DNA from 2 places in the Arthrobacter sp. UYEF20 genome. Region 2 is predicted to be linked to the other one. Evidence: predicted binding sites of a transcription regulator. Region 2 holds the regulator's gene; the other holds the start of a gene.
What was found. Region 2 encodes HrcA, which represses chaperone genes, less so after heat shock. Its sites were predicted from a motif close to TTNGCACTCGNNNNNNNCGAGTGCNAA; they were not measured.
Positions count from the first base shown of each region.

Region 1 (19,439 bases), on a different contig from region 2:
ACATAGTCGGCCGATCCGCCGGCTGCGGCGATCAGTTCAACGGTTTCCTTGAGCGGCTCTTCGCGCCGGCCGAGGACAATTACTTTGCCGCCGGCAGCACCGTACCTTTGGGCGATGGCCCGGCCGATGCCGGAGCCGCCGCCGGTCACGACGGTCACGCGCCCTGCGAACTCATTGCGGATGTCAGGAACGCTCACGGGGTTCTCCTTCATGCTGTGACCGCGGTGGCTGGGACGAGCAGGGCGTCGACGGCCAATGCACCCTGGGGTGCAACACGGATGGGGTTAACTTCGAATTCGCTCAGTTCGGGGCTGGCGGCGATGGCTTCCGAGCCGGAGACGACGATGGCCGCGAGGGCTTCGATGTCAGCGGCTGCGTTGCCGCGCCAACCGTCCAGCAGGGGGAAGCATCTGAGCCGCCGGATCATGCCGAGCGCGGTGGCGTGGTCCACCGGGGCGAGTTCCACGACGACGTCACGGTGAAGCTCGGCCTCCGTGCCGCCCGCGCCGACTGCGATTAACGGCCCGAAATCCGGGTCCTGCCGCCCGCCGACGAGCATCTCAACCGCGCTGGACCGCGTGTCTTGCTCCTCCACAACATACTCCCCGTCACCGAGGCGCCCCCGCATATCCTCGTAGGCGGCCACTAGTTGCTCGAGCGAATCGAGGCCAAGCTTGACGCCGCCGTGCTCGCTCTTGTGCTCGAGCCAACCCGCCTTGAGGACGAGCGGAAAGCCCAGCCGCTGGCCGGCCTGTTCCAACTCCTCCCGGGAGGAGATCCGCCTTCCGGCAGGGACGGCGATGCCAAGCTCGGCGAGGAAGCCCCGTGCGGCCCAATACCCTGGCTCCGGAAGGCTCCGGGCGGCGTCGGGCCCTTTAGTTTCACGGCCCGGCCAGGCTGCCAGATCCGCCGCCTGGGCCACCGCTTTCATGGCGAACTCGATGCCGGCAAACACGGGGATTCCGTGGTCCCACATCCTGCCCACGGCTGTTGAGTCCGGACTCATGCTGTGCACAATAAGCGGCAACTGCGAGCTCCGGGCGGCTTCCCCCATGCGGTCGATGACGGCAAGTTCAGCATCCTCGATCCCCGCCGTATCTTCACCGTAGCAACCCAGATAGCCGGAGAGTACGACGGCGTCGACCTCGCCGGACTTGAGGAGCCGCTGGCTCAGTTCCGCGTAGACGTTCAGATCCGCCTCCCCGGCACCGGCGAGGTCGACCGGGTTGGAGACGCCGGCTCCGACCGGCAGGATCCGGGCCAGGCTTGACTGCAGAGCATCTGAGAACACCGGGGTGGCCAGACCGCAGGCCGCGGCGACGTCGGCGGCGATGCCGCCCTGTCCTCCGCTGTCACTGACGACGGCGACGCGCCGGCCCCGCGGCTTGGGGGCAACACCCAGGTAGCGCGCCACGTCGACAAGTTCATTCGGCGTGGACACCCGGATGGCGCCGGCAGCACGGCAGGCCGCGTCGACGGTGGCCAGCGCCGAGGTCAACGAACCGGTGTGCGAGCGGGCGAGCCGCTGGCTGCCCTCGCTCGCGCCGGTGGTCAGGATGATCGTCTGTTTCCCGGCTTCGCGCAAGCTGCGCAGGGTCTTCACCAGGCGCCGGCCATCAGCGAAGCTCTCAAGGTAGAGGGCGATCATCTGTGTCGCATCGTGGTCCAGGAGGTCTTCGAGCAATTCGGGGGCGCCGACGTCGAGCTGGTTGCCCAGGGAGATGAAGCGGGACACGCCAAGTCCGGCGCGGGCACCGAGCTTGGCTATCTCGGAGCCGAGTTGGCCGCTTTGCGAAACGATTGCCAGGGAGCCGGCCTTGAAGTGGCCCCAGGTGAGCTGCAATTCAGCGGGGGCATCATAGAGCCCCAGGCTGTTGGGGCCGATGATGCGTGCTCCAGCGGCCCTGATCATGCCGCCGATGCGCTCTTCGTCCGGCACGCCGGCGGTGATGCCGAGGAACGCCTTGACGCCCTTGGCAAGCGACTCCACCACCACACCTTCAACGAATCGCGGAGGGACGGAGAGGACCAGCAGTTCCGGCGCTTCGGGCAGTTCCGAAACGCTCGGGTAGGCGCGTTCCCCGTGCACTGTCTTTGCCGTGCTGTTGATGAGATAAACGGGACGGCGGTGCCTTCCACCCAAGGCTCCTTGAGCCAGCCAGTAGCCCCATTTCGACGGGTCATCGGAAGCGCCCACCACGGCAACGGATACCGGGTTGCGGAACGGATCAAGTGAGGACGGGGCCAGGACTTCGCTGTGGAACTCGCTAACGAGCTGCTCGTGCTGTGTCATGACCGCCCAAAGCGGGTCTCGATCGCCTGCAGCTGGTCAGCGGTGAACGCCAGGGCAGCCTCGCGGAGGGTGATGCCGCGGTGCCCTGCCCGGGCGAACATATCGGTGACTATCCGCCTCATCTCGGAGCGGATTTTGGCCTCGGACTGCTCGGCGTCGTCGCCAATGTCACCGAACAGCGTCCACCACCACCATGCGTTGGTTGCCGAGTTGGACACGAAGTCCGGTACCACCTGCGTGCCGCGGGCGGCCAGGAGAACCTCGGCCGCCGGCAGCACCGGCATGTTCGCCGCCTCGACGATGAGCGATGCCGTGATCTGGCTTTGGTTTTCCGGGGTGATGCAATAGGAGATCGCGGCCGGCACCAGGACATCCGTTTCCACGGCAAGCCACCGGCTGCTCGGCAATTCCGCGTCTTCGGACCGCAGGGCGGACCTGTCGATTTCGCCGAAGGAGTTCCGTGACTTCAGCAGGGTTTCTACGTCCAGGCCCGCGGGATTGACAATGACTCCGTTGGCATCGGCAATACCGACGACGAGCATTCCTGCCCGGGCCAGGTACCGGGCAGTCGCCCCGCCCATCGAGCCAAAGCCCTGGATGACCACCCGGGTTCCGGCGATTGGCCGGCCCAGTTCGTCAAGGGCCGTCAGTACCGACTCCGCAACACCGAGTCCGCCGGCCAGCTCGCCGAGTCCGATGCCGTCCACGTCGATGCGGAAGGCCTTGTCCAGGCGCTCGATCGCGCTTGCCCGGTCTTCAAGCAGCGGGTAGACGGCCTGAATCGAACTCTGCAAACCGAGCTCGGCGATGACGTTGTCAATGAGCTTCTGTTGAAGCCCCAGGTCCTCGCCCATTGCCCAATGTGTCTCGAGCAGGGCGCTGATCCCGTGGATGTAACGCGCCAGGACACCGCGCATGTCCGGATCGTGGGGATCGCAGTCGATTCCGCCCTTGGCCCCGCCGAGCGGCACGTAGCGATTCTCTGGCCGGTAGTAGAGGCTCTCCTTCAACGTCATGCCCGCGGCCAGGCCGCGGACCTCTTCGAGGGTGCAGCCTTTCCGCATACGGAGACCGCCGCTGCAGACTCCTCTGACAAGACGGTCAATGACGAGAAACCCTCGGCATCCACTCACAGGATCGGTCCACGTCACCTCAAGGAGGGGCGGCTGCGTGGTCAGCGTGTGCTTCTCTTCGACTGCGATCGACATAGCTCGGCTCCTGATTCGCATGCAACTTCTTACTGAATGATGAGTCAGTCTGTATTGCATCTTGAGAGCTTGTCAAGAGGGGTCTCATCCGGGCTGCGGCACGAGGTCCGATTCCTCGACGCCAAGCTCACAGGCCACCTGACGAACAAGCCAGCCACGCAGGACCCCGCGCTTGAACTCGACCTTGTGAACCAACATCCGCACGGCGAGGCCGTCGAGGAGGGAGGTAATCCTGGTGGCGGCATCATGCGCATCGTCGGTGTGGAAGACGCCCTCAGCCACGCCTTCATCGATCACCCTGGCAATGACGCCGGTCCATTGGTCCTGGAGATCGGAGAAAACCTTGGAAAGCGTCATATCGCGCATGGCGGCGGACCAGCCGTCCACCCAGACCTGCCAGCCCCTGGCCTGCCCTGTTGGCGCATACCAGTCGAGGGCAGCCATCAGCCGGGCGGCGGGCGAAGTGGTTTCCCGCATGATTCGATGCAGCTTCAGCAAGTCACGTTCAGCGGCGTGCTTCAGCGCTTCGACAAGCAGGTTCTCCTTGGTTTCAAAGTGGTAGATGATCAACGCCGGGCTAACATCCATCGCACTCGCAACGTCCGTAATCCGCATCGCAGTCATGCCTTTTTCGCGGATCTTCTTCAGGGTCGCCTCGAGTACTTCCACCCGGCGCGCCTGGGCGCTCATTCTCTTCATGACTCGCACTCTATCGGCGCCCTCCGTCCGCAGAAACATTTGAGGAACGGTTGACATGCCGTGTGAGGCGCGGCACAGTCTAGCTATTACCTGTACAGCGAGTCAGTACCGGGTTTCCCTGTCAGCAACAGAACGGAAGCGAAACGATGGCTAGATACCGGCTTGGAACCATTGCGGCAGCTGCTGCCGCGGCGAGCCTGACCCTGTCCGCCTGCGGCGGTGCCGCCGCGCCGAAGGCCGGCGACTTCGGCTCCTGCACGGTTTATGGCGAGAAGGGCTCGATTTCGATCAATCCGGTCACGCCGGACACGCTCACGGTCCAGACAAACCTCCCGTCGCCCGGCTGGTGGAAGGGCACATCTCCCGAAACCATCGATGGCGGCTATGAATATTGCCTCGCCGCGAACATCGCCCACCGCGCGGGCCTGTCCAGCGTCAAGGTCATGAATGCGTCCTTCGATGCACTCGTCGCAGGCCAGACCAAGGACTACGACATCGCGATGGCCCAGGTGTCCATCACGCCGGCCCGGGAAAAGGTGGTCCAGTTCTCCCAGCCGTACTTTGACTCCAACGTCGCTGTCCTGGTCAAGAAGGGCTCGGACCTTACGGCGGCCAACATCTCCTCAATGAAGCTCGGTGTTGCGCTGGGCACCACGTCGGTGGACTTCGTGAAGGATAAGACCCAGCCTTCCACGCCGGCCAGAGTCTTCCAGGACACCGACACCATGGTGACCGCCGTGGCTTCCGGACAGATTGACGCAGCCGTCCAGGACACGGCGATCCTGCTCGGTTTCGCCAAGGGTTCCTCCGGTGCCCTGGAAGTTGTAGGGCAGTACAAGACGGGCGAGCAATACGGCGCCATCTATCCGAAGGGTTCTGCCAACGCCGCACCGATGGACAAAGCAATCGCCGCAATGAGCGCTGACGGGACACTCGAAAAGCTGTCGGCCAGCTGGCTTGGCCCGACGCTTGGCGGGGATCCGGCCAAGGTTCCGGTGTTCGCGGCTCCATGAATGACCTGATGACTACCCGGGAAGGTGTCCTGGAAACCGTCCAGCCACGCCGCTCCACTCCATCGGCTGTCCTGCCGCTGGCCGCCACCGCGATCATCGTCGTGATTGTCGCCGCAGGAAGTGCCTACTTTGCACTCAGCGGCGTCCAGGCACTGTACGGTTCCTACGGCCTGGCCACCGCCCTGGTGGTCACGCTCGGTTCCGTGGCGGCCTGGGCGCCGGTCATCCCGGCCATCCGGGCCTTGGCCCGGGCCAGGCGGCGGAGCTCGTTGATGCGCCAGGACAGGATCGTCGAGGCGCGCCATACTGCCGCCCTCGGGCGGGAATCGGCCTTGACCAGCATGGGCTATTCGGCGGCGGTGTTCCTGCTGGCATGCCTTGTGGGCTTTGCCGTGACAAACGACGGCGCCATTGCCCGTACCTTCCTTCGCGGTTCGTTCATCGCCGAAACCTGGGGGGACATTGCAAAGGCTTTCTGGGTGAATGTCCAGGTGTCTATCGGGGCCGAAATCCTGGTCCTGGTCCTCGGCCTGGCCATCGCCATCATGCGGATGCTTCCGGGCCGGGCCGGTCGGCCCCTGCGCGCCATCGCAATCCTCTATACCGACACTTTCCGGGCCATCCCGGGAATCATCGTGCTCTACCTGGTGGGCTTCGGCTTGTCGCTGGCAAAGGTGCCGGTGTTCAAGGACCTGCCGCCCATCTGGCTGGCCATTTTCGCCTTGACCCTCACCTATGGGGCCTATGTTGCCGAGGTCTACCGCGCCGGACTCGAGTCGATCCACCCCAGCCAGTGGGCGGCGGCACGCTCCCTCGGTCTCTCCTACACGATGACGTTGCGCAAGGTCATCGTGCCGCAGGCCGTGCGGCGGGTGATCCCGCCGCTGCTGAACGACTTCATCGGCCTGCAAAAGGACACGGCCCTCATCGGCGTCATGGGCGTCATCGACGCGTTCACCCAATCGCGCTTGGCGGCATCGTCGGTATTCAACCTGTCGCCGGTTGCCGTGGTCGCCATCATCTTCGTACTGGTCACCATCCCGCAGTCCCGCTTTGTGGACCGGATGGTCGAAAAGGATCAGGCTCGGCGTCGAGCCGGGTCAGATTAGGAACCGCCATGACATTTCTGCAGATCCGCGACCTCCACAAATCCTACGGCCAGACGCCCATCCTCCAGGGCGTCTCGCTCGAGGTAGCCAAGCACGAGGTCGTCTGCCTCATCGGGGCTTCCGGCTCCGGTAAGTCGACCCTGCTGCGTTGCATCAACGCGCTGGAGAACATCAGTTCCGGCGAGATCCTGGTTGGCGGCGACCAGGTGACTGGCCTCGGCGTCGATCTCAACGCGCTGCGCCGGAAGGTCGGGATTGTTTTCCAGTCCTACAACCTCTTTCCACACATGTCGGTGCTGAACAACATCACCCTGGCTCCCACCATGATCGGCGGCATCCCCAGGGCGGTCGCCGCGGAGCGAGCAATGGAGCTGCTGGACAAGATCGGCCTCAAAGACAAGGCCGGGTCCTACCCGGACTCTCTGTCCGGGGGGCAGCAACAGCGCGTCGCCATCGTCAGGGCCATGGCCATGGATCCGGAGGTGCTGCTGCTCGACGAAATCACGGCCGCGCTCGATCCCGAGCTCGTTGGCGGCGTACTCGAAATTATTCGGGAACTTGCGGTCGGCGGCCTGACCATGCTCCTTGCCACGCACGAGATGGGATTCGCACGGGAGGTTGCTTCACAGGTCTGCTTCCTTCACCGAGGCAAAATCCTCGAACGTGGAACCCCCGAAGAGATTTTCGAGAACCCGCGGGAAGAGCGGACCCGGCAGTTCCTCAGCCGCGTGCTCACAGCCGGCAGGATCTAAGGACCCTGCCGGGCAGGTCAATGGAAGGAAACGAATGAACTTCGAGCACATCAAAGTCACGCGGGACGGCGCAATCGTGTGGCTGACATTGAATCGCCCGGAACAGGCCAATGCCCTGACAATTGCCATGGCCGAGGACTTCTGTGCAGCCGTATCCGAGGCCGAGGCCGACCCCGGGTGCCACGTCCTCATTCTTCAAGGTGCCGGCAAATACTTTTGCGGCGGCGGCGACTTGGCCGGCATGGCGAATTCCGACGATCCCGCCGGCTTCCTGCGGACTCTTGCTGGAAAAATGCATGAAGGACTTCTGGCCCTGGCCCGGTCCAGGCTCGTGACAGTAGCCGCCGTGCAGGGTGCAGCAGCCGGGGCGGGGCTCGGTCTGGTTCTCAATGCCGACTTCGTGATCGCCACACCAACCGCATCGTTTCTGAGCGCCTACTCACGCCTCGGATTGACCCCCGATTGCGGAGTCTCCTACCTGCTTCCCCAGGTGGTCGGACCGCGCCGCGCCGCGGAGATGGGCCTGGGCGGCCGCGTGGCAGCTGCTAAGGAGGCCTTGGACTGGGGGCTCGTCACAGAGCTGGTTGAGGAATCCCAACTGCATGGCAGGACCGTGGAGCTGGCAGCGCAACTCGCCGGTGGGGCCACCCAGATACTGGGCCCGACGAAGCGGCTGCTGACCGCGGCAAGACTCTCGGCTTATGCCGGGCACCTCGCCGACGAGGTCCAGTCGATTACAGCCATGATCTCCCAAGCAGACACCGGCAGCCGCATCGCGGCCTTTGTGGAGCGCATAAAGGTTTAGGGCCCGTTGACAGGGGGTGCTGGACGGGGCGCGGCGCAACTCCCGCAACGGCAGAAACACCCAGCAGATCCATACCCTGCAGCGGCCGGTGGAGATCACGGTCCCGCGGGACCGGAAGGGCACGTTCGAGCCTGTGATCGTGCCGAAGGGCCCGCCGGCTGGGCAGGGTCGAGGACATGATCCTCTCCCTTTACGCCCCGGGATATCGGTTCACACCTGGAGGAAACCTACGGGGCGACCGTCTCGGCAGCGACGATCTCCAGGGTCACGGAAGTGATCGCGGATGTGATCACCCAGTGGCAGAACCGGCCGTCGGAAGCGGTGTATTCCATCGTCTATCTCGACGCGATCTGGCTTAAAATCCGGGGACCGCAACGAGACGATCGTCAAGTTCCTGCTGACCGCCGCCGCCGTCGGAGTGCTCTACAAGGAACAGGCCTCGATCTCCGGCGCCGAGGTCGGCTGCCAGGGCGAGGTGGGCTCGGCGTCGTCGATGGCCGCCGCCGGCCTGGCCGAAGTCATGGGCGGCACGCCCCAACAGGTGGAAAACGCCGCGGAAATCGCGATGGAACACAACCTCGGCCAGACCTGCGACCCGATCGGCGGGCTCGTCCAGATCCCCTGCATTGAACGCAACGCGATCGCCGCGGCCAAAGCCATCAATGCCGCCAAGACGGCGCTCTGGGGCGACGGCACGCACCGGGTCTCCCTCGACGAGGTCATCGTGACCATGCGCGAAACCGGCAAGGACATGTCCTCCAAGTACAAGGAAACCGCCACGGGCGGCCTCGCCGTGAACGTGGTGGAGTGCTGAATCAATTGTTCAGCGCTGCCCAGAGGTTCAGCGACGAGGCAAACACAATCCAGGCGACGTAGGGCAGCAACAGCAGCCCGGCCGTGCGGCTGATCGGCCCGAAGTAGAGCACCGTGACGGCCACGGCCACCGCCAGGGCCACGATGATGGCAAAGGCGATCCACAGCGCCGGGGTGCCCATCGCCGGGTACAGGCCGAAGAAAACCGGCGTCCAGAGCAGGTTCAGCGCCAGCTGCACGGCGTAGGCGGTGAGGGCGGCCCGGGACCGTTCGGCGCGGCTGTCTTCGGTCCGGCGGCGCCAGACCAGCCACGCCGCGAAGGCCATCGCGAGGTAGAGCACCGTCCAGACGGGCCCGAACACCCAGTTCGGTGGCGACCACGGCGCCTTGTCTGCGGTGGCATACCAGCCGTTGACGTTGTTGGCGGTGGCCAGTCCGCCGATCCCCGCAACCAGGGCGGAGGCCGCGAGAAAGACCAGCAGTCCCAGCAGCTGGGGACCGATCGCGAGCTTTCCGGTCGGATGTCCCGTGGTTCCGGATCCTGCGGCTAGTGATTGCTGATCAGGCGGCATGCTTCCAGCGTAGCGGCTCCGTTCCGGGTCTGTTCGAAGGCCGGTTCCGCGCCTGAGCACGGGGGCGGGCGGATAGACTTGAGCGTGCATGTCCGCATGCCGCCGAAGCTCGTACCGCACTGATTGGATACCGCACCCTTGCGTGAATTCACTGCCCGCTTTGCCTCCGCCGACGAGATCGCCAACTGGGATGCCCACGTCACCGCGAACCCCAATGGCGGCAATCTCCTTCAGTCAGAGGCGTTCGCGGAGGTCAAGCAGCACTTCGGCTGGAAGCCACTCCACCTCGTCTACGAGGCGGCCGACTACACGAGCTACAACCTCGTCCTGGAGAAGTCCTTCCCCCTCCTGGGCAAACTCTGGTACCTGATCAAGGGCCCGGATGTCGCCTCTGTCGAGGACATTCCCGGCATCGCCGCTGCCAACGCGGACTTCGTCAAGCGCGCCCGGCTGGGCGTCTTCGCCATCAAGATCGAACCGGACATCGAGCTGAGCGATGAGGCAAGGCGTGTCATTGAAGGGGCCGGGCTGGTCAAGACCCACAACCTGCAGCCCAATGACTCGACGGCATTGCTGGATATCTCGCCGGAGGACAACCAGCTGTTGCGCAACCTCCATTCCCGCGGCCGCAACGCCGTCCGCCGTGCCATCCGCGAAGGCGTGGAGGTCCGCAACGTGGAGCCCACCGAAGAGAACTTCCGCGCCATGTATGCGTTGATGACCACCACAGTGGAGGCCAAATCCCAGGTCCGGGTCCGTGAGTACGAGTACTACCGCCGGTTCTGGACCAACTTCCTCGACCGGGGCCAGGGCCGGCTGCTGTTCGTCCACGAGAACGGCGTGCCGTCCGTGGGCGCCTTCGTCATCAACTACGGCCGCAAGGGCACATACAAGGATGGCGGCTCGCTGCAGAAACGCAGCCAGTACGGCGATTCCCACCTCGTCCAGTGGACAGCCATCAACCAACTCAAGGAGGTGGGCTGCACCGAATATGATTTCTGCGGCACGCCCCCGAGCGACCAGCTTAAGGACACGTCCAACCCGTTCCACGGCTTGGGCCTGTTCAAGACCAGCTTCAGCAAGACCGTCACGGACTTCGTCGGCTGCTACGACCAGGTGCTCAGCCCGCTGAAGTACAAGGCCTGGATGGCCGCGGGGGAGCGCCTGGCCCGCCAGGTCTACACCCGCCTCACAGGCCAGCAGTTCTACTAAACCGGCTGCACACAGGAAATTGAGGAGGCCGGAATGACCAAGGAACCCGACGGCCACGGCAGGCCGCACACGGACGGACTGCCCCCGACCGAGCCGATGTCGCCCATCCAGGTGCGCCAGAACGCCGCCGCGAAGCGTATGTTGCGGCGGCTGGTCCAGGGCGAGAATCCGCCGACAGCCCCCATGAGCATCGTGGACCGGCTGGCCGGCAGCCCCTACGCCAACCCGATGATCCAGGTCGGCGGCGTAGACACCTCGGCCCGCAAGACCATTGACTTTGCGCTGCATCTGGCCGAGTCCATGTTCCGGTACGGCGCCGGAGCCCTCGAAGTCGAAACCAGCATCATCGCCATCACGGCGGCCCTGGGCCTGAAGAACATCGAGGTGGACATCACCAACCAGTCGGTGGCCATCAACTACGCACCCAAGGACCAGACCCCCATCACCCTGCTCCGCGTTGTGCGGTCCTGGACCAACAATTACGCGGGTCTGGCAAAGGTGCACCAGCTCGTCACGGACATCGTCGCCGGCGGGGTGGGACGCGAGGAGGCCGTGCGCCGGCTCGAGGAAATCACCCACAGTTCCAAACCCTTCCCACGCTGGATGGTCACGGTGGCGTACGGGGTGTTCTCGGCCGTCTTCGTCGGTGTGCTCGGCGGCGGGCCCGGCGCCTCCGCCGTCGCCTTCCTCTCCAACCTGCTGGTCAGCCTGCTGGCCCGAAAGCTGGCGCGCTGGCGCACGCCGGACTTCTTCGTCACCGCCTCGTGTTCCTTCCTGGTCACCTTTGTCGCCCTGCTCCTGTGGCGGTTCGGGGGCTTGGTCGGGATCCAGATACCTCCCGCCATCGTGGTGGTCGGGGGCATCCTGCTGCTGCTGCCGACAGGACGGCTTGTCTCCTCGGTGCAGGATGCGATCAACGGCTTCCCGGTCACGGCGGCGGGCCGCTTCCTCTCCACCATGCTGACCTTCGGCGCGCTCGTCACCGGAATCGCCGTCGGCTTCGTGGTGGGGGACATGACCGGGATGGAGCCGATCAACGTCACCGAAACATTCCCTCCGGCGTATCCGTGGTGGGCCGTGGGCATCATGATCGCCGTTGCCGTCGTCGCGATCGGGATCACCGAACAGACCAGCTGGACGCTGCTGCTCCCTACCGCGGCCGTGGGCGTCATAGGCTATCTGGTCCTCATCGGGGGAGCCGCCCTGGGGATCGGGCCGCGGTTCGCGCCGGCTCTCGCCGCGGTCGTGATCGGCCTGCTGGCCCGTGTGGTGGCCCTGCGGATGGGTGCACCGCAGCTGGTTGTGGCCGTTCCGGCTGCCCTGATCCTGCTACCCGGACTCACTATATTCCGGTCGATGTATGTATTGACGATCGAGGAATCCGAGATCCTGATGGGTGCCGGCGGGATGCTCAACGCCGGCGCCATCGTGCTGGGCGTTGCGGCGGGCATCGTGCTCGGAGACACCCTCGCCCGGCCGCTGACGGGGAGCCTGGCCAGCAACGAACGACGCCGGGCGCGGCGCCGCTGACATGAAAATGACATTTTCAGCCCGGAACGGGCGTCCCACAAGGGACACATTGGCTGGTGGTCATTTTCGTTAGTTCGTCTGGGGTTCAGGGGGCCAAAACCTCTTCGGGTCGGGAGGACATGCCCATTCCTCGCGCCCGGGTCCGGACATAATCGGACTATGTCCATCCGCGGCTCCGGCGCGGGGCATGTCCGTGAGCCCGGCCACCCGCCGCCGGGACCTGACCGCGGCGAGCTGACGCTGCCGGTCAGATCTGCCCTACGGGTAGTTTCTTCTCCGCCTGGAAGTCGTCCTCCACGCGGCCCTTCGCCCAGTAGCCGGAGAGCGAAACCTGTCCGCGCTCCAGTCCGCGCTGGGCATAGAAGACGTCCCGCAGACTCTTCATGTACCCGCGCTCACCGTGCGCGAAGACTTGAACCCGGCCGTCTGGCCATTCGGTGTCCCGCACGGCGTTGACCAGCAACTCGCCGGCGCCGGCAGGCACGCCGTCGCGCAGGAGCCACCGCAGTTCCATGCCGGCCGGCGCGGCGACCGCCTGGATCTCGGCGTCGCTGTCCACCTCCAGGAAGGCGAGGCCGCGGGCGTGCTCCGGCAGGGATTCGATCGCGGCGCTGATCGCCGGCAGGGCGGACTCGTCGCCGGCGAAGAGGTGCCAGTCCGCCGTCGGGTCCGGGTTGTAGCCGCCGCCCGGCCCGGTGAAGACGAGGCTGTCGCCGGGCCGTGCGGAAGCCGCCCAGGGTCCGGCGAGGCCCTCATCGCCATGGATCACGAAGTCGATGGCGAGCTCCCCGGCCGGCTCGTCCACCCAGCGGACGGTGTAGGTCCGGGTGTGCGGCCACTCTTCGCGCGGCATGGATTCCCTGATGGCCCAGAGGTCCAGCGGCTCCGGGTAGTCGATCCCGGGCTGCGGGAACGCAATCTTGATGTAGCGGTCCACGAAACCGTTATTGACGTAGCCGTCAAAGCCCGGGCCGCCCGCGACGATCCGGACCATATGCGGGGAGAGTTGCTCGCGGCGCAGCACGGAGAGGTTGGTCTGCGGTCGCGATTTCCGGCTTGCCGAGGTGGTGGCGGGAACTGAAGTCATGGGCTAAGCCTAGCCAAGAAGCCTGTGTATGAAGCGTGCCCGTGACGCCGGACAACGAAGCCCGGCTACGGAAGCGGTGGCAGTTCCCAGTCCACCGTGCCGTTGCCCTGGGCCTGGAGCAGGGCGTTGGCCCGGCTGAAGGGGCGCGAGCCGAAGAAGCCCCGTGAGGCCGACAGCGGGCTGGGGTGCGCGCTGGCGATCACCGGCGCCGGCCCCAGCAACGGGCGGACGGATTCGGCGTCCTTGCCCCACAGGATGACGACGAAGGGCGCCGGGCCGCCGGCCGCGGTCCGGCGGTTCGTGACTGCGCTGATAGCAGCTGCCGTGATCGCTTCCCAGCCCTTGTTGCGGTGCGATCCTGCCGCCCCAGCCCGGACGCTCAGGACCCGGTTCAGCAGCAGGACACCCTGCTCCGCCCAGCCGCCGAGATCCCCGTGGATCCGCGGCGGGAGGCCAAGATCGGCGTCGAGCTCCTTGTAGATATTGGTGAGGCTGCGCGGGATGGGACGGGTGCCGCCGTCCACCGCGAAGGACAGGCCCACGGCGTGGCCCGGCGTCGGGTAGGGGTCCTGGCCCACAATCAGGACCCGGACGCCGGCCAGGGGCTGCCGGAACGCCCGCAGTACGTTCGACGGCGGCGGGAGCACCTCGTGCCCCCCGGCGGCCTCCGCCGCGAGGAAGCCCAGCACCTGCCGCAGCTGCCGTTCCACGGGAATCAGCGCCTCAGCCCAGTCGGGCGCGACGAGTTCGCTCAGCGGCAGGCGTGCCAGTTCGGCGAAGCCCAAGGTGTCACCGGCCGGCCGTTCCAGCTCGAACAGTGCATCGGAATCACCGGGGTCAGAGTGAGGGGAAACGGAAGCAGGCACGGCTCCATTCTTGCAGGGCGCCAAATGACAACCCTGTTATTCGCCCGTAGCATGGGCACTGACCTTTGTCGGATCCAGCCAGGGAGTGTGTCGTGGCCGAAGCAGTACCGGAGCACCTTTCCACGGCGGAATCAGTTGCCGGGGATTTCCGCAGCGAGTCGCCGCTGAGCAGCCGCGACCAGCAGATGCTGGCCCTGGAGCGGCAGTGGTGGAAGTACGCCGGGGCCAAAGAACAGGCCATCCGTGAGCTCTTCGATCTGTCCGCGACGCACTTTTACCAGATCCTCAATGCGCTCATCGATACCGAGGATGCGCTGGCGCACGATCCCATGCTGGTGAAGAGATTGCGTAGACTACGTACGTCACGCCAACGTGCCCGCACTGCTCGCCGCTTGGGTTCAGACGCGTAAAGCACGGCCGGATGCGCAGGCGATCTGCGCGGAGAAGGCCCTGGCAACTCGTAAGAAATCAGCAAGGACGTCGTTTTTACCATGACCAAATACGCGCGGGATGAATTTGACCGGGTCCCGGAGACCCCCACACGGCAGGGTGTCCACCGTGCAGCCGCCGAATCCCGACGCCGCAGCCTGGGCCCCATCCTGGCGGTCGGCGCCGCCGCCCTGGTGATCGGCCTCGTGGCCTTCCTGTTCCTGCCGAAGCTCGGCTTCAACCCCGCCGGAAACTCAGCAGCCGTGACTGCCGAACAGCCTGCCGGGAGTCCCACCGCCTCACCGGCGCCCAGCGCCACCAGCACGGCTCAAGCCAGCCAGCGCGCCACCGGCTCCGCAACACCGTCCGGTTCCGCATCACCCACAGCCACGCCGGACGACGCCGTGGACAAGACGCAGCCCGTCACTGTCTACAACGCCAGTGGCACGCCTGGACTGGCGGGCCGGGTGAGCACAAGAGTCGCCGCCGACGGCTGGACTCCGGGACCGCTGGGCAACTGGACCGGCGCGCCGCAGACGGGCTCCGTGATTTTTTACGACGGGCCGGAGCAGAAGGCCAACGCCGAAGCCTTGGCCTCGCTGCTCGGCATCCAGGCCCTTGTCGACTCGGCCGAGTTCAACATGCCGCTTGTTGTCGTCCTGGGACCCGGCTTCCAGTAGCCGGTTTCGGTTACGCCTGAATAACTATTAGCCGCCAACGCGGTCCGCAGCCTGCACTCCCGCGCGCTGCCGCGGGTACAGTATTTTGCGGACTTCGTTTCGCATTCCGCGGCGCACATCGGGGTGGGCCGCCCGCAAGCTAGCTGAAAGTGTGGACACCATGGCATTGGGAACCGTCAAGTGGTTCAACGCCGAAAAGGGCTACGGCTTCATCACCGTGGACAATTCCGGAGACGACGTCTTCGTGCACTGGTCGGCCATCGTGGGGGAGGGCTACCGCGCCCTCGACGAAGGCCAGCGCGTGGAACTGGAAGTGGGCGAGGGCGAGAAGGGCCCACAGGCCGAAAGCGTCCGGCCGGCCTAGTGGCACCCCCCGCGGCAGCGCACGTCCGGCAGGTTCCTGCCGGACCGAAACCCGTTCGACGCCGGACGGCCGCCCTGCGGCTGGTCCGCTGCGCCGCGGTGGGGGCCGTTGCGGTGCTGGCGCTGGCTGGTTGCCTGGCGCCCGCGGGCGGCGCCCGGGTGGAGCGCGCTGACGCCAGCGGGGACGGCACGCTGAGGATTGGCCTCATCCTGGACAACACGGGCAAGCAGGATTTTCTCAACGCATCCCAGCTCACGGCGGCGAAACTTGCCGTGAGGGAAATCAATGCCGCCGGCGGTCACAAGGGCAAGCCGGTCGAGCTGCTGCCGGAGACCATCAGCTCTGACGCGGCCGCCCAGGCCAAGGCGCTCGCGGCCGCCAAAGCCGACGTCGTGATCGGGCCGACGGACTCCAGCCGCGCCCCCGGCGCCATCGATGTGCTGTCCAACGCGAAGATCGCCTTGATTTCCCCTGCCAACGCGGCGAGCGGTCTGAGCACCTACAATAGCGGCGGCTATTATTTCCGCACCTCCGCTGCCGATGTCGCGCAGGCCTCGGTCCTGGTCAAACTCGCCCAGGACGGCGGCGCCAAAACGCTCGCCATCGTGTACGAGGAAGGCAGCTACGGTACAGACGTCTCCACTGCCGTGGGCGCTGCCGCCAAACAGGCGGGCCTCGGGCCCGTGGCCGTGGCTTCCTTCAAACCGGGCCAGGCGCAGCAGGCGGCCGCGGCCGCCAAAGCAGCGGCTCCGGACGCCGTCGTCCTCGTCTCCCGTGACGGAGCGCAGGGCGCCATTGCCGAGCTGAACAACGCCGGCCTCGCGGGACGCAAGCTCATCCTCAGCGACGGCGCCGTCAGCCAGTACGGCTCCGGTCTCGGCTCCCGCGCCCTCGACGGGGCCCGAGGTATCCTTCCGGGGGCGTTTCCGTTGGCCCACTTCCAGGGCGAACTGGTGGCGGTTGATCCGGGCCTGAAAGACATGACCTTTGCCGCGGAAACCTACGACGCCGTCAACCTGGCCGCCATCGCGGCGGCCGCGGCAGAGGACGACGCCGGCACCTCCATTGCGGCCCGGCTGATTGCCGTCTCCGGCGGCAGGGCCCAGACCGCCAACGGGGCCCAGCCCTCCGGCGAGGCTGCGGTGTGCACGTCCTACCAGAAATGCGTCGAGGTCCTGCGTGCGGGCAACCGCCCCGACTACGACGGCGAATCCGGGCCGATCAACTTCGATGCCAATGGCGACGTCACGGCGGCGAACTACATGGTGTTCGGCTACGGCGCCGATAACAAGGCCGCCATGAGCGGAAGCGAGACGGCCCGCAGCAGCGGCGGCTGATCGCTCGTAGCGTATTGTGCCGCAGCACAAGCCGGGCAGAGAGCCGATGCGGGCCCGCGCGGGAGGCACACTGGTTGCACTCTCCCCGGGGGAGTGCTAATTATTGACTTAGCACTCCCGCGTATTGACTGCTAAAACGTCGCCCGGTTCGACCGGCCGCGAAGTGAGGCAGCCGGACCGGAAGCGAAAGAAATACCAGGCTGGGTGAGATCCCGGACCCAGTGGCGTACAGAGGCCGCCGGGGAAGGATCGTCCGTCGCGGGCACCGCAGCCAGGTTCATTCTTAACGACTGTCCCGAAAGGACTACTGCCGTTATGGCCAAGATCATTGCATTTGATGAAGAGGCACGCCGCGGTCTTGAGCGGGGCCTGAACATCCTCGCCGACGCCGTCAAGGTCACCCTCGGCCCGCGTGGACGCAACGTCGTCCTCGAAAAGAAGTGGGGCGCCCCCACGATCACCAACGATGGTGTTTCCATCGCCAAGGAGATCGAACTGGACGACCCGTACGAGAAGATCGGCGCCGAGCTGGTCAAGGAAGTTGCCAAGAAGACGGACGACGTCGCCGGCGACGGAACCACCACCGCAACCGTGCTGGCACAGGCCCTGGTCAAGGAAGGCCTGCGCAACGTCGCGGCCGGCGCTGATCCCCTGTCCCTGAAGCGCGGCATTGAAAAGGCTGTCGAAGCCGTCACCCGCGAACTCCTGGCCTCGGCCAAGGAAATCGAAACCAAGGAAGAGATTGCCGCTACCGCGTCGATCTCCGCCGGTGACGACGAAATTGGCGCCCTGATTGCCGAAGCCCTGGACAAGGTCGGGAAGGAAGGCGTCATCACTGTCGAGGAGTCGAACACCTTCGGCCTGGAGCTCGAACTGACCGAAGGCATGCGCTTCGACAAGGGTTACATCTCCGCTTACTTCGTCACCGACGCTGAGCGCCAGGAAACGGTCCTCGAAGATCCGTACATCCTGATCGTCAACTCCAAGATCTCCAACGTCAAGGAACTGGTTGCTGTCCTCGAAAAGGTCATGCAGTCCTCCAAGCCGCTGCTGATCATTGCCGAAGACATCGAGGGCGAGGCCCTGGCCACCCTGATCGTCAACAAGATCCGTGGCACGTTCAAGTCCGTCGCCGTCAAGGCTCCGGGCTTCGGCGACCGCCGCAAGGCGCAGCTCGCGGACATCGCCATCCTCACCGGTGGCCAGGTCATTTCCGAGGAAGTCGGCCTCAAGCTTGAGACTGCCGGCCTCGAACTCCTGGGCCGCGCCCGCAAGGTCGTTGTCACCAAGGATGAGACCACCATCGTCGAGGGTGCAGGTGACGCTGACCAGATTGCCGGCCGCGTTTCCCAGATCCGCGCCGAGATCGAGAACTCCGATTCGGATTACGACCGCGAGAAGCTGCAGGAGCGCCTGGCCAAGCTGGCCGGCGGCGTTGCAGTCATCAAGGCCGGTGCCGCAACCGAGGTCGAGCTCAAGGAACGTAAGCACCGCATTGAGGACGCAGTCCGCAACGCCAAGGCTGCTGTCGAAGAGGGCATCGTCGCCGGCGGTGGCGTTGCCCTGATCCAGGCCGGCGCCAAGGCATTCGCCAACCTGCAGCTCGAAGGTGACGAGGCAACCGGTGCGAACATCGTCCGCGTCGCCATTGACGCCCCGCTGAAGCAGATCGCATTCAACGCCGGCCTCGAGCCGGGCGTAGTCGTGGACAAGGTCCGCGGCCTGCCCGCAGGCCACGGCCTGAACGCTGCAACCGGCCAGTACGTCGACCTGCTGGCTGCCGGCATCAACGACCCGGTCAAGGTCACCCGCTCTGCCCTGCAGAACGCGGCTTCCATCGCCGGCCTGTTCCTCACCACCGAGGCCGTTGTGGCCGACAAGCCGGAGAAGAACTCCCCGGCCATGGGTGGCGGCGACGACATGGGCGGCATGGGCGGCATGGGCGGTTTCTAACCACCCGGCTCCTATGCCACTGAACATATAGTTCGACACATATAGTTCGACGACGGCGGTCTCACCTCAGGGTGGGGCCGCCGTCGGCGTTAACCCGCCCGCCCCAACCCGACCCTCCCTCAGTTCTCGCACTGTTCCAGCCGACGCTCCCTCAGATCCTTCCCTTTCCGCACGGGGGCTCCCGCACTGATTGTCCGCTTCGCCGGCTCGCTCCCCCAGATGACGGCAGCCGGTACCGGATGTGGGGAGCGTCGGTGGTATTGCGGCGGAATGTGGGGGAGCGTCGGTGGTATTGCGGCGGAAAGTGGGGGAGCGTCGGTGGTATTGCGGCGAAAGGTGAGGGAGCATCGGTGGGAGCGGGGGATCTGGCAGGATGGACCAGTGACGATTACAGCAGCAGCCGACGGTTCGGCTTTAGGAAATCCCGGTCCGGCCGGATGGGCCTGGTATGTGAACGACGACTGCTGGCGGGCCGGCGGATGGCCGCACGGCACCAACAACATGGGCGAGCTGATGGCCGTCCTGGACCTGTTCCGGGCCACGGCACACCTGCCCGGCGAGGATCTGCACATCCTCTGCGACAGCCAGTACGTCATCAACTCCGTGACCAAGTGGATGCCGGGCTGGAAGCGCAAGGGCTGGCGCAAGTCTGACGGCAAGCCCGTCATGAACGTGGACCTGCTCAAAGAGATCGATCAGGCGCTGGTTGGCCGCAAG
Region 1 covers NZ_JBEPNP010000003.1:298,651-318,089, reverse strand. The annotation lists gene ABIB26_RS05630 (SDR family oxidoreductase) at 1-197, opposite strand, end outside; gene ABIB26_RS05625 (acetate--CoA ligase family protein) at 209-2,293, opposite strand; gene ABIB26_RS05620 (Glu/Leu/Phe/Val dehydrogenase dimerization domain-containing protein) at 2,290-3,501, opposite strand; gene ABIB26_RS05615 (TetR/AcrR family transcriptional regulator) at 3,586-4,200, opposite strand; gene ABIB26_RS05610 (ABC transporter substrate-binding protein) at 4,347-5,213, shown strand; gene ABIB26_RS05605 (amino acid ABC transporter permease) at 5,222-6,322, shown strand; gene ABIB26_RS05600 (amino acid ABC transporter ATP-binding protein) at 6,331-7,074, shown strand; gene ABIB26_RS05595 (enoyl-CoA hydratase/isomerase family protein) at 7,109-7,879, shown strand; partial or broken gene ABIB26_RS05590 (transposase) at 7,917-8,245, shown strand; partial or broken gene ABIB26_RS05585 (L-serine ammonia-lyase, iron-sulfur-dependent, subunit alpha) at 8,262-8,693, shown strand; gene ABIB26_RS05580 (TspO/MBR family protein) at 8,695-9,264, opposite strand; gene ABIB26_RS05575 (lipid II:glycine glycyltransferase FemX) at 9,403-10,476, shown strand; gene ABIB26_RS05570 (threonine/serine exporter family protein) at 10,510-12,006, shown strand; gene ABIB26_RS05565 (siderophore-interacting protein) at 12,254-13,093, opposite strand; gene ABIB26_RS05560 (uracil-DNA glycosylase) at 13,159-13,959, opposite strand; gene ABIB26_RS05555 (DUF3263 domain-containing protein) at 14,052-14,369, shown strand; gene ABIB26_RS05550 (LytR C-terminal domain-containing protein) at 14,451-15,068, shown strand; gene ABIB26_RS05545 (cold-shock protein) at 15,229-15,432, shown strand; gene ABIB26_RS05540 (ABC transporter substrate-binding protein) at 15,507-16,769, shown strand; gene groL (chaperonin GroEL) at 17,085-18,722, shown strand; gene ABIB26_RS05530 (RNase H family protein) at 19,104-19,439, shown strand, end outside.
Region 1: the regulator HrcA is predicted to act here: its motif matches at 16,878-16,904, upstream of groL (chaperonin GroEL).

Region 2 (9,671 bases):
CACGATCATCCCGGTGCTGAACAAGATCGACCTCCCGGCCGCCCAGCCGGAGAAGTACGCGGCGGAACTGGCCAACCTGATCGGCGGCGATCCGGAGGACGTGCTGCGCGTCTCCGGCAAGACCGGCGCAGGCGTCGAGGTCCTGCTGGACAAGATCGTCCGCGACCTTCCCGCCCCGGTGGGCGACCCCAACGCCCCCGCACGTGCCATGATCTTCGACTCGGTCTATGACACCTACCGCGGCGTGGTCACCTACGTGCGTGTGGTAGACGGCATGCTGCACCCCCGCGAACGCATCCAGATGATGTCCACCCGCGCCACCCACGAACTCCTCGAGATCGGTGTCAGCTCTCCGGAGCCCACCCCGTCCAAGGGCCTCGGCGTCGGCGAAGTCGGCTACCTCATCACCGGTGTAAAGGACGTCCGCCTGTCCAAGGTCGGCGACACCGTCACCAACCTCGCCAAGCCGGCCACGGAATCCCTTGCCGGCTACGCGGATGCCAAGCCCATGGTCTTCTCCGGCCTGTATCCGTTGGACGGAACGGACTATCCGGCGCTCCGCGATGCGCTGGAGAAGCTGATGCTCAACGATGCCGCGCTCGTGTATGAGCCTGAGACGTCTGCCGCGCTGGGATTCGGCTTCCGGGTGGGTTTCCTCGGCCTGCTGCACCTGGAAATCACGCGGGAGCGGCTCGAACGCGAATATAACCTGGACCTGATCTCCACCGCCCCCAATGTGGAATACGAGGTGACGCTGGAGGACAAGAAGATCATCCACGTCACCAACCCCAGCGAGTATCCGAGCGGCAAGATCGCTGAAGTCCGCGAGCCGATGGTGTCCGCCACCATCCTTGCGCCGAACGAGTTTGTCGGCGCCATCATGGAGTTGTGCCAGAGCAGGCGCGGCGTGATGGGCGGCATGGACTATCTCTCCGAGGACCGGGTGGAAATCCGGTACCGCCTGCCGCTGGCCGAAATCGTCTTCGATTTCTTCGACATCCTCAAGTCCAGGACCCGTGGCTACGGGTCGCTGGACTGGAAGGCCGACGGCGAGCAGGTGGCCGATCTGGTCAAGGTGGACATCATGCTCCAGGGCGAGCAGGTTGATGCCTTCTCCGCCATCACGCACCGTGACAAGGCCTACGCCTACGGTGTGATGATGACTGGCAAGCTGCGCGAACTCATCCCGCGCCAGCAGTTCGAGGTGCCCATCCAGGCCGCCATCGGCTCCCGGATCATTGCCCGCGAAAGCATCCGCGCCATCCGCAAGGACGTCCTTGCCAAGTGCTACGGCGGTGACATCACCCGAAAGCGCAAGCTGCTGGAAAAGCAGAAGGAAGGCAAGAAGCGGATGAAGATGGTGGGCCGTGTGGAAGTGCCGCAGGAAGCGTTCATCGCCGCCCTGACCACGGACGAGTCCAAGGACAAGGCCAAGAAGTAGCGGTGCCGGATATGACTGTCCCCATGCAGGCGGGCCGGGCCCGTGCCTAGCGTTCTTCCCCTGGGCGACCCGGCTCCGCCGGACGGCCTCCTCCCGGCCCAGGCACTGGAGGGCGCCGCCGGGCGGGCCTTCGGGCTCTACGTGCACATCCCGTTCTGCGCCGTCCGCTGCGGTTACTGCGACTTCAACACCTACACCGCCACCGAGCTCGGCGGCGGCGCCTCGCAGGACGCCTACGCCAGCACGGCCATCTCGGAGGTCGACTTCGCCGCCGCGGCGCTACGGGACAGTGGCCTGCCCGCGAGGCCGCTCGGGACCGTCTTCTTTGGCGGCGGAACACCGACGCTGCTCCCCGCCGAGGATCTGGGCCGGATCCTGACCGCCGCCATCGCGGCGTGGGGTCTGCAGCCCGGGGCCGAGGTCACCACCGAAGCGAACCCGGACTCCGTCACGCCCGAATCCCTGCAGCTGCTGGCCGACGCCGGGTTCACCCGGGTTTCCTTTGGCATGCAGTCGGCCGTCCCGCATGTCCTGAAGGTGCTGGACCGCACCCACACGCCCAGCCGTGTCCCGCAGGTGGTCCAGTGGGCCCGGGAGGCGGGCCTCGCCGTGAGCCTGGACCTGATCTACGGCACCCCGGGGGAATCGCTCGAGGACTGGCGCTACTCGCTGGAGACTGCGCTGTCCTACGGACCCGACCACATCAGCGCCTACGCGCTGATCGTCGAGGAAGGCACCAAGCTCGCCGCCCAGATCCGCCGCGGCGAGGTGCCCGGAATCGACGACGACGACCACGCCGCCAAGTACGAGCTCGCGGACGAGCTCATCTCCGCTGCCGGCCTGGGCTGGTACGAGGTCAGCAACTGGGCGCGCACGCCGGAACAGGCCTGCCGCCACAACCTCGCCTACTGGCGGGGCGAGGACTGGTGGGGGATCGGTCCCGGGGCGCACTCGCATGTGGGTGGCGTCCGCTGGTGGAATGTGAAGCACCCCGCGGCCTACGCGAACCGGCTGGGTTCCGGGCTCTCGCCTGCTGCCGGACGGGAAACCCTCGACTCCGAGACCCGGAACGTGGAGCGCGTCATGCTGGAAGCCCGGCTGAGTACCGGGCTGGACATCCCGAGCCTGGGCGGCCTGGGGGACACCGGGCGGCACGCCGTGGCGGGGCTGATTGCCGACGGCCTGGTTGATCCGCTGGCGGCCTTCAAGGGCCGGCTGGTGTTGACGCTCAAGGGGCGGCTGCTCGCCGACGCCGTGGTCCGCCGGATCCTGCCTGACTGAGCAGACTAGCTGACCAGCCGGGCCGGGCAGACTTGCTGGGCTGCCGGGCTGGGGATGCCCCTACTTGATCCAGCGCAGGTTGAACTCATAGCGGTGCGGCTGGCCACGGTTGACATGGATGCCCGCGGCGACGGAGAAGCACGTGACGGCAATCCAGATCACGGTGGCGAGGACGGCAAACAGGTTTCCCACCACCGGCACGAAGACCAGCAGGTTCGCGAGCACGGCGGCGATCGTCGGGGGCAGCGTGAAGTTGAGGGCTTCCTTGGACTCCTGCGCCGTGAACGGGCCGCGGTCCTTGAAGATCAGGTAGATCAGCAGCGAAGGAACGCAGCCGAGGATGCCGCCAAAGTGCGCCAGCGTGGCCCACTGCCGGTCCTCGCTGGCCGTCAGGGGCAGCGCATTGGCGGGAACGCCATGATACGGGGGCTGGCCATGGCCGGCCTGATTGCCCGTGTGCTCGCGTGCGTCTTCTGCCACGGTTTAGTCCTTCGGATTGCTGTGATGCGTCGTTGCTGGAAGTTGTTGCCAGTAGTGCCGGAGCCGCGCAGGGTGCGCAGCCACCGCTCCAAGAATACGTGCTCGGACGCCGAATCGAGGATCGGGCCCTCAGGGAACCGTGAGGAAATCGATGACCTCTTCCACGCGGCCCAGCAGTGAGGCTTCCAGATCGGCGTAGTTGCGGACGGCGCCGAGGAGCTTCTGCCAGCCCAGACCGACATCCTCCTTGCTGCTGTGCGGCCAGCCGAAGGCCATCAGGATGCCGGTCTTCCAGTCCCCGCCCCGGGGGATGACCGGCCACTTCTCGATCCCCAGCACGGCGGGACGGATGGCCTGCCACACGTCCACGTACGGGTGCCCGGCAATCAGCACGTTCCCGGCCGCGCCGGGGGAGGACATCACGGCCTCGGCGATCCTGGACTCCTTGGAATCCGGGACCAGGTGGTCTACCAGGACGCCGAGCCGGCGTCCTGGGCCGGGCCGGAACGCGGCGACGGCGGCCGAGAGGTCATCGATGCCGTGCAGCGGCTCGACGACGATGCCCTCCACCCGGAGATCGTCACCCCAGACCTTCTCCACCAGCTCGGCGTCGTGCTTGCCTTCCACCCAGATCCGGCTGGCCTTGGCCACCTGCGCGCGCCGGCCCTCGACCCGGACCGAGCCGGAGGCGGTGCGGGTGCCTGCAGCGGCCGCAGCAGGCCGCGGGGCCGGCGGCATCAGCCGGATCGGCTGGCCCGCCAGGAGGAAGCCGAAGCCGAGCCGGAAGGACCGCGACTTGCCGCGGCGGTCCTCCAGGGCCACCACATGCATCCCGCCGGACTTCTCCACCCGGGTGACGGCCCCCACCCAGCCGGACTGCACGTCCTCGAGCACCATTCCGCGTTCCACGGGGACTTCGGGCAGCTGGGGCTTGGCGGGCGCGGACAGGTCCTGCGGGCCCCAGTTCTGGTATGACATCTGTTACACTGCCTTCTTTTACACTGCCTGGCGCTCGAAATGATACGGCGGGCTGTGCCCGAAAACCCCGGCCCCGGAAACGACGCCTGGAGCGAATCCAATGCTAACAACGCGGCGACTCATATTAGACTGGTTAGCACTTAGGCATGTCGAGTGCTAACCACGCCCCGTGCGGACCGCCTCCCGGGCGCGGCCGGACGGGCGGCACCGGATGCGGGACAGTCGATTGGAGGTGCGGCGTGAGCGAACCACGCAAGCTCGAAGTGCTGCGCGCCATCGTGGAGGACTATGTCCATTCGCGGGAACCCGTCGGCTCCAAAGCCCTCGTGGAACGGCACCATCTGGGCGTGTCCAGCGCCACCATCCGCAATGACATGGCCGCACTGGAAGATGAAGGCCTCATCACGGCGCCGCACACGAGTTCCGGAAGGATTCCCACGGACAAGGGCTACCGGCTGTTCGTGGACCAGATCTCCGCCGTCAAGCCGCTCTCCCCGGCGGAACGCCGGGCCATCCAGGCGCTGCTGGAGGGGTCCGATGACCTCGACGACGTCCTCGACCGGACGGTGCGGCTCCTGTCGCAGCTGACCAACCAGGTCGCCGTCGTGCAGTATCCGCATCTGAGCCGGGCCAAAGTGCGGCATATCGAATTTGTCCTGCTGGCGCCCCGGAAGGTGCTGGCGGTCCTGATCGCGGACACCGGCAAGGTGGAGCAACGGGTGATCGACGTCGGCCAGGACCTTCCGGAGGAGGCCGTCGCGGAACTGCGGTCACGGTTCCTGGGCAGCCTCTCCGGGACGCCGCTGAACCTGCTGCCGCAGCCGTTGCAGGCCGTGGTGGTCAGCTGCCCGCCGGCGCGGCGCAGCGCAGCGCAGGCACTGGCCAGGGGGCTCGAAGCCCTCGCCGCAAGCAGCCGCGAAGAGCGCATGGTCATGGCCGGGACAGCCAACCTTGCCCGGTCCAACGTGGACTTCCCGCTGAGCATCGGTCCCGTGCTGGAAGCACTCGAAGAGCAGGTGGTCATGCTGCGCCTGCTCAGCGACATGGCAGCGGACCCGCGCGGAGTGACTGTCAGCATCGGCCGGGAGAACCCGTACGACGGGCTCGCGGAGGCGTCGGTGGTGGCTACCGGCTACGGCCCGGACGCCACAGCCAAGGTCGGTGTGCTGGGTCCCACCCGGATGGACTATCCGACCACCATGGCCGCCGTCCGTGCGGTGGCCCGCTACCTTTCCAGGATCCTCGGGCCCTGACCGCCCAGGCAGCGGCCGCCGCGCCGCTGTTGGCCAGGCTTCTTGCCCCTAACAGCCAGGCTTCTTGCCCCTAACAGAAGTACAACCAGGAAGAGATACAAACTTTGAGCAGCCACTACGACGTTCTTGGAGTCTCCCGCGAAGCAACGGGGGAAGAGATCAAGAAGGCCTACCGCAAGCTTGCGCGGACCCTGCACCCGGACGTGAACCCCGGCGACGACGCGTCAGACCGTTTCAAGGCCGTCACGCACGCCTACGAGGTGCTCTCCGACCCGCAGAAACGCCGGGTCTACGACACCACCGGCAATGAGAACGGCACGGACAACGGCTTCGGCGGCGGCAGCTACGCCGGCCAGGGCTTCGCGTTCCAGGACATCTTCGAGACCTTCTTCGGCGCAGGCGGCCAGGCCGGTCCGGCGTCCCGGGTCCGCCGCGGCCAGGACGCGCTGATCAGCGTCCGGATCGAGCTCCGCGACGCGGTGTTCGGCGTGAACAAGAAGCTTGAGGTGGACACCGCCGTCACCTGCCCCACCTGTGACGGCTCCTGCTGCCGGCCGGGCACCCGCCCGGAGCGCTGTGACATCTGCGGCGGCAGCGGCCAGGTCCAGCGTGCCGTCCGCTCCATCCTGGGCCAGGTCATGACCACGGCTCCCTGCGGCAGCTGCGAAGGCTTCGGCACCGTGATCAAGGATCCCTGCAACGAGTGCGCCGGCCAGGGCCGGATCCGCAGCCGCCGGACCCTGACCGTCAAGGTCCCGGCCGGCGTCGCCACCGGCACCCGCATCCAGCTCTCCGGCCAGGGCGAGGCGGGTCCCGCCGGCGGACCCGCGGGCGACCTCTACGTGGAGATCCGGGTCAACAACGACGCCACCTACGTGCGCGACGGCGACGATCTGCACGCGAGCCTGAATATCCCGATGACCGCCGCCGCGCTCGGCACCGAGCTCACCCTCGATACCTTTGACGGGCAGCAGGAGATCGACGTCAAGGCTGGCACCCAGTCGGGCGAGGTCATCACCCTGCGCGGACTCGGCGTCACCCATCTGCGCGGCTACGGCCGCGGGGACCTCAAGGTCCACCTGCAGGTGGAGACCCCGGGCAAGCTCGACTCCGCCCAGGAGGACCTGCTCCGCCAGCTCGCGAAGCTGCGCGGGGAACAGTTCACCGAAGGGAAACTCGCGGCGAGCGGCGGGGTCTTCGCCAAGCTCCGGGACCGGCTCGGTAACCTGTAGCGGTGAGCAATCCGGTCTTCTTCACCGCCCCGGGAACACTGGACCAGCAGGTCCCCGGTTCCGCCTTCGTCCTTGACGGCGCCGAGGCCCGCCATGCGGTCACGGTGAAACGCCTCAGCGTCGGCGAACCGGTGGACATCGCCGACGGTGCCGGGAAGCGGCTCACGGGAACGGTGACGGCCGTCGCGCCCGGCGAACTGACGGTGGAGTGCGCCGAACTGACCGCGGAACCGCGGCCGGACATCCGGCTGGTCCTGGTGCAGGCCCTCGCCAAGGGCGACCGGGACGAGCTGGCGGCCGAAACCGCCACGGAGCTGGGGATCGACGCTGTCATCCCCTGGCAGGCGGAACGCTCGATCGTGCGCTGGAAAGCGGAGCGGGCGGCGAAGGCCCATGCAAAGTGGCAGTCCGTCGTGACGGCAGCCGCCAAGCAGGCACGCCGCGCCTGGATTCCGGAGGTCCGCTCCGCCGTCGACAGCGCCGGACTTCAGGCGGCTGTCGCCGCTGCAGGTCTCGCCATCATCCTGCACGAGGACGCCGTACGTCCCCTGCGGCAGGTGCTGGAGTCCTGGCAGGCGACGCCGGACGCGCCGGCCACACAGGCCAGCCGGCCGGCCCCAGACGCGCCGGACGCCGCCCGTGAGGTGTTGCTGATCGTGGGCCCGGAAGGCGGCATCAGCCCCCGTGAAGTGAGGAGGCTGTGCGACGCCGGCGCCGTCACCGCCCTGCTCGGCCACCACGTGCTGCGTTCGTCCACCGCCGGCCCCGCCGCGACCGTGCTGGCGAGCGACATCCTGGGCCGCTGGTAGCGGCAGGCCCTATTTAGCAGGCTCTATTTAACTGTGAAGCCGCGAGTGTCGACGTTGAGGTCCTGCGACGGGTTGCCGTCCTGCAGCTGGGAGACCTTGACCTCGTAGTTCCCGGGGCCCAGCTTCACCGAAAGGCTGAACAGTCCGGACTGGCCGGCGTCCGCGGAGGCCGGGGTGTTCCCGTTCAAGTAAGTCGTCTTGACGCTGCCGTCGACCCGCAGGATCTCCCAGCGGAGCTTCCCACCCGGAACGGTGCTCCGGCCGCTGACCTTGACAGCGCCTTCCTCCATCGAGGTGCCTTCCTGGGGGTCGATGATCCACACCGGGGCAACCATGCCGGAGCTGCGGGACGTAGGGGAACCGAGGCGGACATGATTGAAGGCGACATAGTCCGTGTGGCCGTCCACGAGCACCACCACCTGGATCTGCTGCCCGGAATCGATCAGGCCCGCGCTGGCACCGGCTGCCGTCGCGGTGTAGACAAGCTGCTGGATGGCGCGTTCGGCCATTGCCGCATCCACATTGGAGTTGAAGGCGTCATCCGAGAGGTCCACGGTGATGACGTTCTTCCCGGAAATGGAGGTGGCCAGTTTCTTTGGGTTCTGCCAGGGGGTGAAGAAGTCCGGATCGAGCGGCTTCTCGGACATCATCACCCGGAGCGCACGCGTCACGGGGTTGTCCTGGTCCGGAACGTCACGGAACTCACGGTAAAGGAACATGTTGTTATTGCTGCGGCCGATCCAGTAGACCGGGGCCTTGTTGGACGCCTGGGTTGTTTCCAGCGGGGCGCTGGTGGTCGGGGCGCCGGGGGAGGCCGGACTGGACAGCCGCTGCGAGGGGGCATTCGAGTTGGTGATACCGGGTTGGGGGGTGGCCACGCAGCCGGACAGGACAAGCGCCGCGGGCAGCACCAGCAGCAACATGCCGGGGCGAATGCGCCCGACTGTCGACGTCTGGCTGGTGCCACGCTGCCTGATAGCTGCTTCCTTTCCTGTTCCATCGGTCTCCGGGCCTGCCCTCGCCATGTCCGCCGAGACGGCCGGAAGCACTGCTCCCGGGGCGGCCGATTCCCAGCATGGCATATGGTCCACGCGCAGGACCGGGGTTTGGGCCCGGGTCCCGGAACTGCAACGGGAACGATATGAGGCCGATACAAAGTTGATACCTAATGTCGGAATTCGCGGCTCGACGGCGGCCCAATCGCGGCCCAATGGCGGCCCGCCGCGGCGTGCAGCGTCCTGCGCTGGCGTAAGATGGAAGGACCCGGAGAGACCGGAACCAGAAGGCGAGCACGCTGTTGGCGAGCACCGCCGTCGGGCCGGATCAGCGGGACAGATCAATTCCGAACTGGAGGGGACCAGAGGCCCGCGGGCCAACACCATGACTGAAGCAGCGAACGGCAAAGCCCGGATCAGCGCCGCAAGGCGCCCCGCAGGCGAATTTCCACACTCCCTCCCAGGGTTGCGGACGGAGGTGGTCCTGTTCGACAACTCCGACCAGATGGTTCAGTCCCTCGGCAGTCATGACGAAGCCCTGCGTTTCATTGAGAGCCAGTTCCCGGCCGTGGACTTCCATGTCCGTGGCAACGAGCTCTCGATCAGCGGGTCGTCCGCCGATGTGCCCCGGATCATGCGTCTGCTCAACGAGGTGCGCGGCCTCGTCGCCCGGGGCACGGTTATCACCCCCGCCGTGCTGCAGCAGCTCGTGTCGCTGCTCCGGAGCCAGTCCCTGCAGAACCCGGTTGACGTCCTCACGCACAACATCCTCTCCAGCCGCGGAAAGACCATCCGCCCGAAGACCCTGAATCAAAAGAACTACGTGGACGCCATCGACGCGAACACTGTGATCTTCGGGATCGGTCCCGCCGGCACCGGCAAGACGTACCTGGCCATGGCCAAGGCCGTCCAGGCGCTGCAGCAGAAGGAAGTCAGCCGCATCATCCTGACGCGTCCGGCCGTCGAGGCGGGGGAACGGCTCGGCTTCCTGCCCGGCACCCTCAGTGACAAGATCGACCCTTACCTGCGGCCGCTCTATGACGCCCTGCACGACATGATGGACCCCGAGTCCATCCCGCGGCTGATGGCCGCCGGCACCATCGAGGTCGCCCCGCTGGCGTACATGCGCGGACGCACCCTCAACGACGCCTTCATCATCCTGGACGAGGCGCAAAACACCACGCCCGAGCAGATGAAGATGT
Region 2 covers NZ_JBEPNP010000005.1:114,648-124,318, forward strand. The annotation lists gene lepA (translation elongation factor 4) at 1-1,441, shown strand, start outside; gene hemW (radical SAM family heme chaperone HemW) at 1,484-2,722, shown strand; gene ABIB26_RS07865 (DUF4870 domain-containing protein) at 2,783-3,202, opposite strand; gene ABIB26_RS07870 (DUF3097 family protein) at 3,332-4,180, opposite strand; gene hrcA (heat-inducible transcriptional repressor HrcA) at 4,420-5,433, shown strand; gene dnaJ (molecular chaperone DnaJ) at 5,538-6,665, shown strand; gene ABIB26_RS07885 (16S rRNA (uracil(1498)-N(3))-methyltransferase) at 6,668-7,474, shown strand; gene ABIB26_RS07890 (GerMN domain-containing protein) at 7,498-8,397, opposite strand; gene ABIB26_RS07895 (PhoH family protein) at 8,855-9,671, shown strand, end outside.